DNA from 4 places in the Streptomyces sp. NPDC091280 genome. Region 1 is predicted to be linked to each of the others. Evidence: riboswitches for the same ligand, from Rfam matches in the RefSeq annotation. Region 1 holds a riboswitch; each other region holds the start of a gene.

Region 1 (3,200 bases):
GCGCCTGGAGCGGATCGACCCGTTCATCCACACCTGGCTGTCCCACCAGCTCCGCGACGACTACTGGAAGCACGGCAGCGTCCGCGAGGACTACGGCGCGATCCGGGCGGCCGTCCTGGCGGTGGGCGGCTGGCACGACCCGTACCGCGACACGGTCCTGCGGCTCGTCGAACACCTCCCGCCGGACCGGGTGCGCGGCCTGATCGGCCCGTGGTCCCACCAGTACCCGGACCGGGGCCTGCCGCCGGGCCCCGCGATCGGCTTCCTCCAGGAGACCCTGCGCTGGTGGGACCACCACCTCAAGGGCATCGACACGGGCGTCATGGCGGAACCCGCGCTGCGGGCCTACGTCAGCGACTCGCATCCCCCGGCCACGGTCTACGACACGCTGCCGGGCCGCTGGGTCGGCGAACCCGCGTGGCCCTCGCCGCGCGTGAAGACGACGACGTACGGCCTCCGGGGCGCGCCCGTGCCGGTCCGCTCCCCCATGCACACCGGGCTGGACGCGGGCCGTTTCTTCCCCTTCGGGAACGATGCGGACCTGCCTCCCGACCAGCGGGACGAGGACGCGCGGTCGGCGTGCTTCGAGTTCGAGGTGCCGGCCGAGACGTGGGTGCTGGGGCGGCCGAGGGTGCGGCTGCGGCTGACCTGCGGGGTGGAGCGCGGGCAGGTGATCGCGCGGCTGTGCGATGTCGCCCCGGACGGTGCCTCGACGCTGGTCACCCGGGGGGTGCTGAACCTGTCCGCGCGGCACGGCCGGGACCGGGCGGTGCGGTGGACCCCCGGTGCCACGGAGGACGTGACGTTCGAGCTGAACGGGATCGGGCACGCGTTTCCGCCGGGCCATCGGATCCGGCTCGCGGTGTCGTCGGCGTACTGGCCGTGGGTGTGGCCGCAGCCGGGGTCGGCGGCGGGGTTCACCCTGGACCCGGAGGGCAGTGCGCTGGAACTCCCGGTGCGGGAGCGGGAGTTGACCGACGACATCCGCTTCGAGGAGCCGGAGGAGGCGGCGCCGCTCGGGGTGCACCACCCCGTCACGCTGGACGAGCCGCGGCCCGAGCGGCTCGTCGTACGGGATGTGGCGAAGGGCGAGTGGCGGCTGGAGGTGGACCCCCGGTACGGCGGCACGCGCAGGTATCCGGACGGCCTGGAGTTCACAGAGGACGGGCGGGAGACGTACACGATCGACGAGGCGGACCCGCTGTCGGCGCGGACGCGGTCCGACTGGTCGATCCGGCTGCACCGGCCGGAGCAGGCCTGGGACACGACCGTGCGCACGCGGTCCGAGATCGCCTGCGACGAAACGGACTTTATTACCTCGAACGAGGTGATCTGCACCGAGAACGGTGAAGTGATCTTTCACCGCACTTGGGAGAAAAGGATTCCGAGAACTGCCAGTTGAGGATGAATGCCCGATTTGCCGCGCTTAATCCTCCCGTGAGTTGGGTCACGCATTTCTGTGTGCGACCTGTGCCCCGATTCGTTCGCGTTTCCCCTTGCGGCGATTGACAGTTGACCCTTGGCTCGCGCAAAGGATCAAGTGCCCCATACGCCTCAGATCAAGGTCAATAGGGGTCAGGTGTGATTCCGCCACTTGTTCCGGACATGTGCTCTCGCATACGTTCCCGGCCTGTCGAGCGGAACGCCGAATCCTGCCGCCGCCCGGCATCCCAGTCACGAACTTCTCGCACGGCAGGAGCGGGGGACCCAGGTAAGTCGCCGGACCGGTCGGCACGACCGGAACGGCTAGGGGTCAAGTCACGTCCGCAAGGGCGCGGCCGGGCACCTCCCAGCCCGAACCCGACAGCTCACCTCGCAGGCGCCGGAGAGGAACCTCGTCATGCCTGCAACCGCTCAGTCCCGCCGCGCCCGCCTCGTCCGCCGCCTGGTCGTCGCCGGTACCGGTGCCGCGATCCTCGCCCTCCCGGTCGTCGGGGCGACCACCGCCTCGGCCGCCACGACCTCGTCGACCACGCTCGCCGGGTACCCCAACACCCTCGACGGGTGGATCCGCGAGTCGCTCGCGATCATGGCGCAGAAGGGGATCCCGGGCACGTACAACGGGATCTACCGCAACGTGATCCGTGAGTCGTCCGGCAACCCGTACGCGATCAACAACTGGGACTCCAACGCGGCGGCCGGCACCCCGTCGAAGGGCCTGCTCCAGGTCATCGACCCGACGTTCAACGCGTACCACGTGGCCGGAACCTCGTTCGACCCCTACGACCCGGTCGCGAACATCACCGCCGCGTGCAACTACGCGGCGGCGGTGTACGGGTCGATCGACAACGTGTACGGCGCCTACTAGAGGTCCGCGCGTTCGCCGTGACGGTCAGGAGCCGCCCGCGCGGTTCTGGTTCCTGATCATCACGTACACGATTTCCCTCATGATGCCCGCCAGCGTGAAGTACTCGACGCCGTTCAGGGTGATGGGCGGCGCCGTTCCGGCGTTCACCAGGCCGTGGATGAAGTCGGAGATGTGGCCCCAGTTGTTCTCCAGAACGACGTTGTCCGCGCCCATCGCGTTGCCGACCCCGTTGCGCAGGTTGTCGGTCACGAGATTGCGGACGGTGCCGAACCGGGCGGCCTCCGACAGCGCCTGGATCAGGCGGACCATGTGGCGGGCGAGGGCCGTGCGCTGTTCGTTGGTCCCGTTGAGGGCGTTGACCATGTCCGCCACCGCGTTGACGGCGTTGTTGAGCTGGCCGCCGCCGTAGGTGAGGGTCGCGCGTTGCGTGCCCCCGGGGATCGTGGCGTAGTTGCCGGTCCAGGGCAGGCGCAGGGGTTGCGCGATGCCCATGATGTCGGCGGCGGCGTTGTTGGCCGGATCGTCGAAGAACCGGTAGCCGTGCGGCTCCCAGAACCCGATCACATAGAGGCTGCGCGCCCAGAGGAAGACCCGCCCCACAAGCAGGTTGTTGCGGTTCAGGTTGATCCCGATGATCTCGTTGCCCGTGGCGGTCGTCTCGCCCACGGCATTCGCGTACGTATGGCCGGCGTAGCCTCGCAGCTGGTCGATGACGGCCGTGTAGGACTGCGCGGCACTGGTCCGGCCACCCGGGGTCTGCGCGGTCAGGTCGGTGATGTCCCACGTGATGTAGTCGACCTTCGCGGCGGTCGGATCCGCGCTGGCGACGCCGGTGGTTCCCGGGACGAGTCCGGCGCACAGTGCCAGCAGGATCGTCGCCAGTACGACGCAG
Region 2 (3,200 bases), on a different contig from region 1:
GGCGCCGTGTCCTGGGCCGCCGACGAGGTGCCGACGGCCGGCCCGAGCAGGGCGGCGGCACAGAGCGTGACGACTCCGACCATGGTGTGCTTGTACATGTCCGCTCCCGGCCGCCCGATCGTCCTCGTCGCCCCGCACCCGCACCGGCGGTGGCCCGCCTGCCGGGGCGCGGTCGTCGTGTCCCTCTCGACGCTACGACCGTGCTCCAGGATGCACCACTCGTACGGGCCGCCGGCACGGTTGGCCGGGAGTGATCCGAGGTGTGCGGTCGGGGCCGGGAAATGCCCGGCCCCGACCGGATCACGCGGGGCGTACGGCGCCCCGGATGGCGGCGGAACCGGCGTAGAAGATCGACTCCTCGCGGATCGGAGTGCCGGGGCTCGGCGCGTGGATCATCAGTCCGTTGCCGGTGTAGAGGCCGACGTGGTCGACGCTGTCGTAGAAGAAGATCAGGTCGCCGGCGCGGATGTCCGTGAGCGGGACGAGGGCGCCCGAGCCCGACTGTTCCTGGGCGGTGCGCGGGAGCAGGACGCCCGCGGCCTTCCAGGCGGCCTGGGTGAGGCTGGAGCAGTCGTACGCGTCCGGTCCCGCCGCGCCCCACAGGCAGGGCCTGCCGATCTGTGCGCGCGCGAAGGCGAGGGCGGTGGCGGTCTTGCTCTGGGTGCCGGCGTCCGGTGCGGTGGGGGCGGGAGCGGGGATCACCGCGACGGGCGCCGGGGCCTGGACCGGAGGGAGCGTGACTTCCGGCGCCGGGGGCGCGAGCGTGGGGGCGACGGACGGTGCCGCGGCGAACGAGACCTCGGGGGCGGGGGCGGTCGGCTGCCACTGCTGCTCCGGCGGGCGCCAGGACGGCTCCGGCGCGGGCTGCCAGGCGGGCTGGGGCGAGGGCTGCTGCGGGATCAGCGGTATCTGCCCGGTGGACCAGACCGGTTGCTCGGCCACGACCGGCATCTGCCCCGTCGACCAGAGCTGTTGCTCGGTCACCGCAGGGAACTGACCGGTGGACCAAGTCTGTTGCTCCGCCACCACCGGCATCTGGCCGGTCGCCCAAGGCTGTTGCTCGGTCACCACGGGCATCTGGCCTGTCGACCAGGGCTGTTGCTGGGTCACCACGGGCATCTGCCCCGTGGACAACGCGGCCTCCGGGGTGGACCAGGCCGTCTCCGGGGGCGGCCAGGTGGCGCCCGTCGGCGTGGCCTCGGTGCGCGGCGAGCCGATCGACGGGAGCAGATCCAGGCTCGCGGTGAGCGGGTCGAACGCCGCCGCGGGGGCGGTCGCGAACTGCTGTGGTGCCATGACGCGCGAGGCCGGCATCTCGACGGCCGGAGCGGGCGGTACCGGCGGCAGGTCGAGGACGGTCGCCGTCGGCGTCTGCGCCATCTGGGCCTGAGCCATCTGTGCCATCTGGGCGAGCTGCGACATCTGCGGCGGCTGCGGTGCTTGCGCCTGCGGCACCTGCGTCTGCGTCATCTGTGCCAGCTGCGGCATCTGTGCCGTCATGGGCGACTGCTGAGCCTGCGGTGCGGCGGGCGGCAGCGCGGCGATGGGTGCCGGGGCCGACTCCGGTGCGGAGGGCGTGAGTTGAGGTGCGGTGGTGGTGCCCATGGTCAGCTCGGCCATGGCGCGGCCGGACTGCGCTTCGAGCGCACGGCCGGCGCCCTCGGGCTCAGGACGCCGTTCGGGCCGCTCGGAGCGTTCGGGGCGGGACTCGGCCGGGCGGGCCTGCGCCCTGCCGGGCGGCAGGGCCGCCGGTACGGTCGGGCCCAGCTGGGTGCGGGCGCGGTCGAACAGCTGCCGGGTGACGGCTTCGACGGCGGGGTCGGAAGGACGTGACGCGCTGGGGCGGGATTCGACGCGCTTGCGCGGTTTCCCCGACATCGCACGCGTGGCGTTGTAGGTCCCGGTGGCCGTCTCGGCCCTGTCGTAAAGGGAGTTGATCCGCCGCTGGACTTCGTCACGGCTGGGTCGGTCTTCCACGGTGGGGCCACTGCCTCCGGTGCGCGTACCTCGTTCTGCCGGCATGGCAGACGTGCTCCTTCCGTATCGCGCCTACCGGGTTAGCTGTCGGGTTCGGGCGGCGATCACGGAAGGTTTGCCCTACGACCCTTGCCCACAGGGGCAGTTGGGTCGATTCACCCCAAGTCGGTTGGGTCCCCGGCTCCGGTTGCCGCGAGCGGCGCGCCGGACTCAACGCAAGCCGCGCGGCCCGGCGCTGATCGCCGGAGTAGGTCGTACGGCCTGAGCGTCAACTTAGCCAACGTGTGTGCCTCGTGTGAAGGTTGAAGCGCGATATGTCCGATACGTTTTTGTGACCTTTACCTCGCCCTGGTGCACCGAAGGGCCGGGTGGCCGCCGGGTCGGGTGATCCATAAGAGGTCGCTATGAATTTCTGGGACGGTTGAACACACCGGGTTCCGGCTCCGTATTGGGTCGGGGGATTTCCATGCCGGGACGAGCCGGGCCGACCGATACGCGTAGGAGCAACTTCCTTGGCACGCAACACGCGCAGACGCCCCACGGGCGCACGACGCGCGACGATGGCAGCAGTCGCCCTGATGCTGGGCGGCGGAGGACTGGTGGCGGCGAACGTCTACGCGTCGGCGTCCGAAGGCGGTTGGGGCGGTGACTCCGCCCAGCAAGGGTCTCCGGACGCGGCGTCGCGCGGCGCGACGATCGACTGCCCGGACATCGGCACCCAGTTGACGACGGTGCCCGCCGGGGCGAAGACCGACGTCGACAAGGAACTCGCGCTTCTGGACCAGCAGATAACCGAGGCCTACCAGAAACTCCAGGACTCCAGGGACGCCATCCGGCAGGACGCGTCCTTCGCCGACAACGCGATCATGAATCCGCTGAAGGAGAAGCGGGCCGCGACCATCGGGCGGATCGACGACGCCATCGGGCGCGTCGGGGACCGGCCGCAGGGACTCGACGCGCTCGCCGCGTGCACCCTGATCGCACCCAAGAACGACACCGGCGACCAGGGTGACCAGGGTGGCGACGGCGGCGATCAGAGCGCCGGTTCCAGCGCGAGTGCCAGTGCCGGCGGCCAGGGCGGTCAGGGCCAGCAGGGCAACGGGCAGTCCACCAACGGGCCCGTCGCCTCGGACTACGCGGACATCACCTCCGTACAGCCGAACGTGAACGCTCCGCAGGAGCAGGCCAACGCCTCGCGCGGTACGTTCGTCACCGCCTGCGGG
Region 3 (3,200 bases), on a different contig from region 1:
CCCTCGCGGTCGGAGAAGTCGAGGGAGGCCTGGAGGCGTTCGGGCGTGATGTTGGAGGCCGCGATGTACCGCACCTTGCCCGCCGTCACCAGTTCGTCCAGGGCGCCGACGATCTCCTCGACCGGCACCTCGACCTGGTCGAAGTGGGTGTAGTAGAGGTCGATGTGGTCGGTGTCCAGGCGGCGCAGGGAGGCGTCGGCGGCGGCCTTGATGTTGGCGGCGGACAGGCCGGGGAAGTCGGGGTGCTGGCTGACCTTGGTGGCGATGACGACGTCGGAGCGGTTGCCGCGGGCCTTGACCCACTTGCCGATGACGGTCTCGGACTCGCCGCCCTGGTTGCCCGGGGCGAACGCGGAGTAGGAGTCGGCGGTGTCGACGAAGTTGCCGCCCGCGGCGGCGTAGGCGTCGAGCACCGCGAAGGAGGTGGCCTCGTCGGCGGTCCACCCGAACACGTTGCCGCCGAGGTTCAGCGGGAAGATCTCCAGGTCGGACCGGCCCAGCTTGCGAAGAGAAGTCATGCTCCACGTCAACCGCCGGACCGGAACCGGATATTCCATCAGGTGGGTCAGGGGTTGAGGCCCTTGCTGCGCAGCCAGGGCGCCGGGTCGCTCGCGGTGGCCGCGCCGTTGATGTGGACCTCCAGGTGGAGGTGCGGCCCGGTCACGTTGCCGGTCGCGCCCACGCGGCCGATGACGTCTCCGGTGGCGACCTTCTGGCCGACGCTGACGTTGATCGAGGACTGGTGGCAGAACCACAGCTCGGTGCCGTCGTCGAGGGTGAGGATCGTGCGGTAGCCGTAGGAGCCGGCCCAGCCCGCCTCGGTGATCGTGCCGCTGTGGATGGCCTTGATCAGGGTGCCGGTGGGGGCGGCGAAGTCGAGTCCGGTGTGGTAGCCGGAGGACCACATGGAGCCGGCCTGGCCGAAGGTGCCGGTGATCGTGTACGAGGCGACCGGCAGCGTGTACTGCTTGGCGAGCGCGGCGAGTTTCGCGCTCTCGGCCTTCTTCTTGGCGGCGGCCTCGGCGGCCTTCTTCGCGTCGGCGGCCTTCTTCGCGGCGTCCTGCTCGGCCTTCGCGGCGGCGGCGTCGAGCTGCTTGGCGACGGCGGCCTCGGCGGCGGCCTGGGACCGGCCGTCGACCTGGAGCTGCTGGTACTCGGCCTGCTCCATGATCCGGTTGCGCAGCAGTTCACCCGCGTCCGAGGTGCCCTTGGCGGTCTCGTTGGCGGTGACGCCGACGCTGCTGAGCGCGGTCGCGGAACCCTTGGGGGTGCTCGCGGAGTCGTCCAGCAGATGACCCACGGAGGGCAGGTCGGGCAGGGAGATCGAGACGGGCGGCTTGCCGGTGTTGGCGCTGGCCATCCCGCCGGCGCTCACGGCGGCTATGACACCGACGCCCAGGACGGTGGAGCTGCGGGCGAATCCCCCGCCACCACGCTGCTTGGCGACACGGTGCTTGCCGCGGTTGGGAAGAACGGTCTCCGCGCTGGGATTCCACTCCTCCCAGGGGCCCTCGTCGGGACGGTGACCGCCGTAGACGAACGGGGCTTCTGGGGCAGCCTGGTTGGACGCCACGTGGGCGTGCTCCTTTCCTTCCTTCTCGCCTACCGGGTTAGCTGACGGGTTCGGAGCAGGAAGGTCTCCTACGCGCGTAAACCGGTCGTGTTCCCACGACTGTCGACGTGCGATTCACCCCAAGTGGTGGTTCCCCGGTTCCCTCGCGGGATTCGGCGCGTGCGCACGGAGCTGTCTCTTGTGACGGCTGGGACGACCGTGCTGCGTTATCGAACGTTAATAGACACGGGCGTCCGTTTCCAAGCCCGTTCGCTTGATCATTAACCTTTCCTTGCTGGACGAAAGGGCCCACCACCGGCGAAAAACGGGTGAGTTGACCGGTCACGGCCGACGTACGGCGATCATCGCCATGTCGTCCGCCATCCCGCCCCCGGCATAACGGCGCACCTCTTTGGCGAGGATTCCGAGCAGTGCCACCGGACTGCGGAAGGTCCGCCCGGCCAGCCGCTCCCCCGGGTCGTAGAACACACCGTGGCCGTCGCGGGCCTCGGTCAGCCCGTCGGTGTACAGGAGCAGGGTGGCGCCGCCGGGGAACGCGAACTCCTCGGCCCGGTCGGGCCAGTAGCCCAACTCGCCCATTCCCAGGGGCAGTGCGGGCTCCTTGACGAGCAGGGCGTCCACGCTGCCGTCCGCGCGCAGGAGCAGCGGCGGCGGATGGCCGCGGTCGACGATCCGTACGACACCGTCGCCGTGCGGGAGTTCGGCGAGGACGGCCGTGGTGAAGCCCTCGACCGCGTCGAGCCCGTCGCGCCGGGTGCCCTCGCGCGCCAGCGCCCGCTCCAGCCGCTGCGCGACCGCCTCCAGGGTGGCCTCCTGCTCGGCCGCCTCCCGGAACGCCCCGATCACCACGGCCACGGCGGCGACCGCGCCCATGCCCTTGCCGCGCACGTCGCCGACGACCAGGCGTACGCCGTGCGGGGTGTCCTGGACCGCGTACAGGTCGCCGCCGATGAACGCGCCCTCCTGGGCCGCCTCGTAGCGGGCGGCGATCTCGAACCCGCCGATCCGCTCGGCCGGTTCGGGCAGTACGGCGCGCTGGGCGGCCTCGGCGATCTCGCGCACGGAGGCGAGCTGTTCGCTGCTGCGGCGGACCAGGACGTTGATGAGGACGGCGAGCGCGGCGACCGTGGCCACGGTGGCCGACTCGGTGAGCGCGTCGATGTGGAGGAGGATGCCGAGCCTGAGGTGGATCACCAGGACGACGGCGACGGAGGCCAGCCCGGTGAGGACGGTGCCGCGCCGCGAGTAGAGCGGGGCGGCGATCAGCGGGGCGGCGGTGAAGAAGGGGGCCGCGGTGAAGTCCTGCGGGGTGAAGTAGTCGTAGAACGCCCCGACGACGAGCAGCAGCGCGGGCAGCCGGCGGACGAAGGCGAGGCCCCGGTCGGGCACGGGATCGCTGCGCACATACCGACCGTCCTCCACGCGTCCAGTCTTTCGTGGCGGGGGGAGGGTGGCGAGCGGGGTGGGCCGACCGTGGCGGGAGAAACACCTAGGGCCGGAATCCATTTCTGGACTCCGGCCCTAGGCCTTGAGTAGCGGGGACAGGATTTGAACCTGCGACCTCTGGGTTATGAGCCCAGCGAGCTACCGAGCTGCTCCACCCCGCGCCGTTGTGTCTCCAACTATA
Region 4 (3,200 bases), on a different contig from region 1:
CTGGAGTGTGACCTACGCGATCGTAATATGGGGTTGACGGGCGGTGAGATAAGCCACTTGTAAAGGGTTGTCCAAAGTCGGAATAAGCCCCTGGCCAGGGACGTTGACCCCGGGAACGGTCTCAGCCCCGGCCTCCCGAGTCGGCCGACCGAGTCAGCCGACGGTGACGCCGTGCGAGCGGAGGTAGGCGACCGGGTCCACGTCCGAGCCGTAGTACGGCGTGGTCCGGATCTCGAAGTGCAGGTGCGGGCCGGTCACATTGCCGGTCGCGCCGGAGAGGCCGATCTGCTGGCCCTCGGTCACGGTCTGGCCGGCCGAGACGGACAGCTGCGACATGTGGGCGTACTGCGAGTACTCGCCGTCCGCGTGCCGGATGACGACCTCGTTGCCGTAGGCGCCGTCGTAGGCCGCCGAGACGACCGTGCCCGCGGCGACCGCCTTGACGGTGGTGCCGGTCGGGACGACGAAGTCGACACCCGTGTGATAGCCGCTGGACCACATACTGCCCGCGACGTGGTAGCCGGTACCGATGGTGCCGCCGGTCACGGGGAGGGTGTAGCCACCGGCGGTGCTGGTGGTGTCGGAGCTCTGCGTCGCCGACGTGTCCTTCTTCGACGAGGAGGAAGAGGACGAGGAAGACGACGAAGACGACTTGGACGACGAAGTCGAGGAACCGCTGGAGGACTTGGTGGTGCTCGCGTCCGTGTCCGTGGTGGCCTTCCCGCCGAGGGACAGCTTCAGGCCGGGATGGATCAGCGACGGGTCCGAGCCGATCGCCTCGCGGTTGTCCTGGTAGATCTTCTTCCAGCCGCCGGTGACGTCCTGCTCGTCGGCGATCTTCGCGAGCCAGTCGCCCGCCTTCACCGAATACGTCCTGACGCCCTCGGTCTTCGCCGTGGCCGCCTTCCGCGTCACCGACTTCTCGGCCGCCGGAACGGACTGAACGGCCTTTTCCGGAACGGAGGTCGACGTGGCCGCGTGCGCGCCGCCGGCTCCCATGAGCGGAAGGGCGAGCGCGGCGCCCCCGGTTCCGGCCACGGCTATCGAGCGGGTGAGGCGCTGGGACTTGGGACGGCGGTGCTTACCCTTCGCGGGCATGGCGAATTCCTCTCCGGCGCCTGCGGGGTGAGCTGTCGGGTGCGGGCTGGAGATGCCCGGCCGCGCGCTGGTCGCGGCTTTACCCCAAGCCCGTTCCGGAGACCGGAACAGGCGTACTACCTGTGGGTCCCCCGCTCCTGCCGCATACGGGTGGGTGTGTGCGGAGTCCGGTCGGCGGCAGGATTGGGCGTCCGTCCGGATTGGTGGCGAACGTAAGCGAGGAAGACGCAACGGGACAAGCAGGAGGTTCCACGGTTTTGGGTTTCTTGTGATCTCCTGTGGGAATTCACAGTCACCCTCCGTGAATTCCCACCCGACTTCGCCTTCAATTCCCCTGGAAAAGCATGTCAATTACGTGAACATGACGAGCGACGTACGGTCACGGATATGACGCTGCTCACGTACAACCTCTCAGGTTCCCTTAATCCAGAGCGAGTTGTGACGAAGCCTGCAATTCGGGTAGAAGGCTCAGATACGACGCAGCCGGAGAACCGTCGCATCGAGGTCACCGTGCAGCCCGGTCCGCAGCCCGTGGTGCAACAGCACGGCACCACGGTGGACTTCGCCCGTTTCGAGGCATTCGTACGACGCCGTCGGGTCGAGCCCGCGCAGCCGCAGCGCCGGGACCGGCTCGCCGTAGTGCTGCGCCTGGAGCAGGGCGAGGACCACGCTCTCGTCGCCGCGCGTGTACTGCACGGCGCTCAGTCCGCCGGTCGGCGGGCGCAGCCGGTGGAGGTCGCCGTGCTGCACCAGCGGCCGGATCTCCTTGTAGAGGGTGATCCACTCGCGGGCTTCGGCGAGTTCCTCCTCGGTCCACTCGGAGAGGTCGCCGCCCACGCCGAGCACCCCGGCCATGGCGCTCACGAACCGGAAGCGCAGGCTGCTGACCCGGTCGTTGAGCTGGGTGTTCGGGCTGTCGGTGACCCAGGCGGCCATCACGCGCGCGGGGTGGATCTGGCTGAAGCCGTGCTGGATGGCGAGCCGGTCGAGCGGGTCGGTGTTGTCGGAGGTCCACACCTGGTCCGTACGGCTCAGGATGCCGAGGTCGATCCGGCCGCCGCCGCCCGAGCAGGACTCGAAGGCCACCCCGGGGTGGGCCTCCCGCAGCCGGTCCAACAGGGCGTACAGGGCGCGCACATGGTCGACCCAGAGGCGCTGCGGATAGGCGTCGCCGGGCCAGCCCGCGTCCGTGAAGCAGCGGTTGAAGTCCCACTTCACATAGTCGATCGGGGCGCTGGAGAGCAGCCCGTCGAGCTGCTCCCACAGGTATTCCTGGACGTCCTCGCGGGCCAGGTTGAGGACGAGCTGGTTGCGGAACTCCGTGCGCCTGCGCCCCTCCTGGTACTGCACCCAGTCCGGGTGGGCGCGGTAGAGGTCGCTGTCCGGGTTGATCATCTCGGGCTCGACCCAGATGCCGAACTGCATGCCCAGCGCGTGGACGCGGTCGGCGAGCGGCTTGAGGCCGGCCGGGAAGCGGTCCGGGTTGGGGGTCCAGTCGCCGAGTCCGGCGCGGTCGCTGGTGCGGGCGCCGAACCAGCCGTCGTCGACCACGAACAGTTCGACACCGGCCGCCGCCGCGCGCTGCGCGAGCACCTCCTGCTGCTCCTCGGAGATGTCGAACTGCGTGGCCTCCCAGGAGTTGTAGAGCACCGGGCGGTCCTGGTCGGCGTCCGGCACGACGTACGTCCGCTGGTAGGTGTGCCAGGTGCGGCTGGCGCCGCCGAAGCCGGCGTCGCTCCACAGGGCCGCGAAGAGGGGCGTCGTGAAGGACTCCCCGGGCGCGAGGCTCAGCAGCCCGGACTCGTCGTACCCGGCGCCGCCGGTGATCTGCACGCGCGCGTCCGGGAGTTGGGCCACGGCGATCCGCCAGGACCCCGACCAGCCGAGGGCGCAGCCGTAGACCTCGCCGCGCTCCTCGGTCGCGTCGGTGTCGAGCGCGACCCAGGGGAGGTACTGGTGTCCGGTGTGGCCGCGCCGGCTGCCGATGACCTTCTCACCGTAGGTGAGGGGGGAGCGCACGAGTCGTGACTCGGCGGCCCAGCGTCCGTGCACGTGCGACAGCTGCCAGTCCTCCCGGTCGGGCAGTGTCCAGGTGGCGGAGT

The links. A riboswitch is a leader RNA that binds a small molecule or an ion and turns the genes downstream of it on or off. The one in region 1 is predicted to bind cyclic di-AMP.
Region 2: it holds a riboswitch for cyclic di-AMP, as region 1 does, so the genes downstream of both, ACIQPR_RS22870 (NlpC/P60 family protein) here and ACIQPR_RS35385 (transglycosylase SLT domain-containing protein) in region 1, are expected to answer to the same signal.
Region 3: it holds a riboswitch for cyclic di-AMP, as region 1 does, so the genes downstream of both, ACIQPR_RS13360 (M23 family metallopeptidase) here and ACIQPR_RS35385 (transglycosylase SLT domain-containing protein) in region 1, are expected to answer to the same signal.
Region 4: it holds a riboswitch for cyclic di-AMP, as region 1 does, so the genes downstream of both, ACIQPR_RS08100 (peptidoglycan DD-metalloendopeptidase family protein) here and ACIQPR_RS35385 (transglycosylase SLT domain-containing protein) in region 1, are expected to answer to the same signal.

The regions. Positions count from the first base shown of each region.
Region 1 covers NZ_JBIVUZ010000013.1:180,942-184,141, reverse strand. The annotation lists gene ACIQPR_RS35390 (CocE/NonD family hydrolase) at 1-1,402, shown strand, start outside; cyclic di-AMP (ydaO/yuaA leader) riboswitch at 1,634-1,837, shown strand; gene ACIQPR_RS35385 (transglycosylase SLT domain-containing protein) at 1,841-2,308, shown strand; gene ACIQPR_RS35380 (ribosome-inactivating family protein) at 2,333-3,200, opposite strand, start outside.
Region 2 covers NZ_JBIVUZ010000007.1:375,733-378,932, reverse strand. The annotation lists gene ACIQPR_RS22875 (hypothetical protein) at 1-98, opposite strand, end outside; gene ACIQPR_RS22870 (NlpC/P60 family protein) at 301-2,022, opposite strand; cyclic di-AMP (ydaO/yuaA leader) riboswitch at 2,031-2,189, opposite strand; gene ACIQPR_RS22865 (DUF1996 domain-containing protein) at 2,538-3,200, shown strand, end outside.
Region 3 covers NZ_JBIVUZ010000003.1:717,784-720,983, reverse strand. The annotation lists gene ACIQPR_RS13365 (aldo/keto reductase) at 1-518, opposite strand, end outside; gene ACIQPR_RS13360 (M23 family metallopeptidase) at 566-1,573, opposite strand; cyclic di-AMP (ydaO/yuaA leader) riboswitch at 1,585-1,741, opposite strand; gene ACIQPR_RS13355 (PP2C family protein-serine/threonine phosphatase) at 1,895-3,079, opposite strand; tRNA gene ACIQPR_RS13350 (tRNA-Met) at 3,107-3,180, opposite strand.
Region 4 covers NZ_JBIVUZ010000002.1:333,880-337,079, reverse strand. The annotation lists gene ACIQPR_RS08100 (peptidoglycan DD-metalloendopeptidase family protein) at 154-1,098, opposite strand; cyclic di-AMP (ydaO/yuaA leader) riboswitch at 1,103-1,265, opposite strand; gene ACIQPR_RS08095 (alpha-galactosidase) at 1,567-3,200, opposite strand, start outside.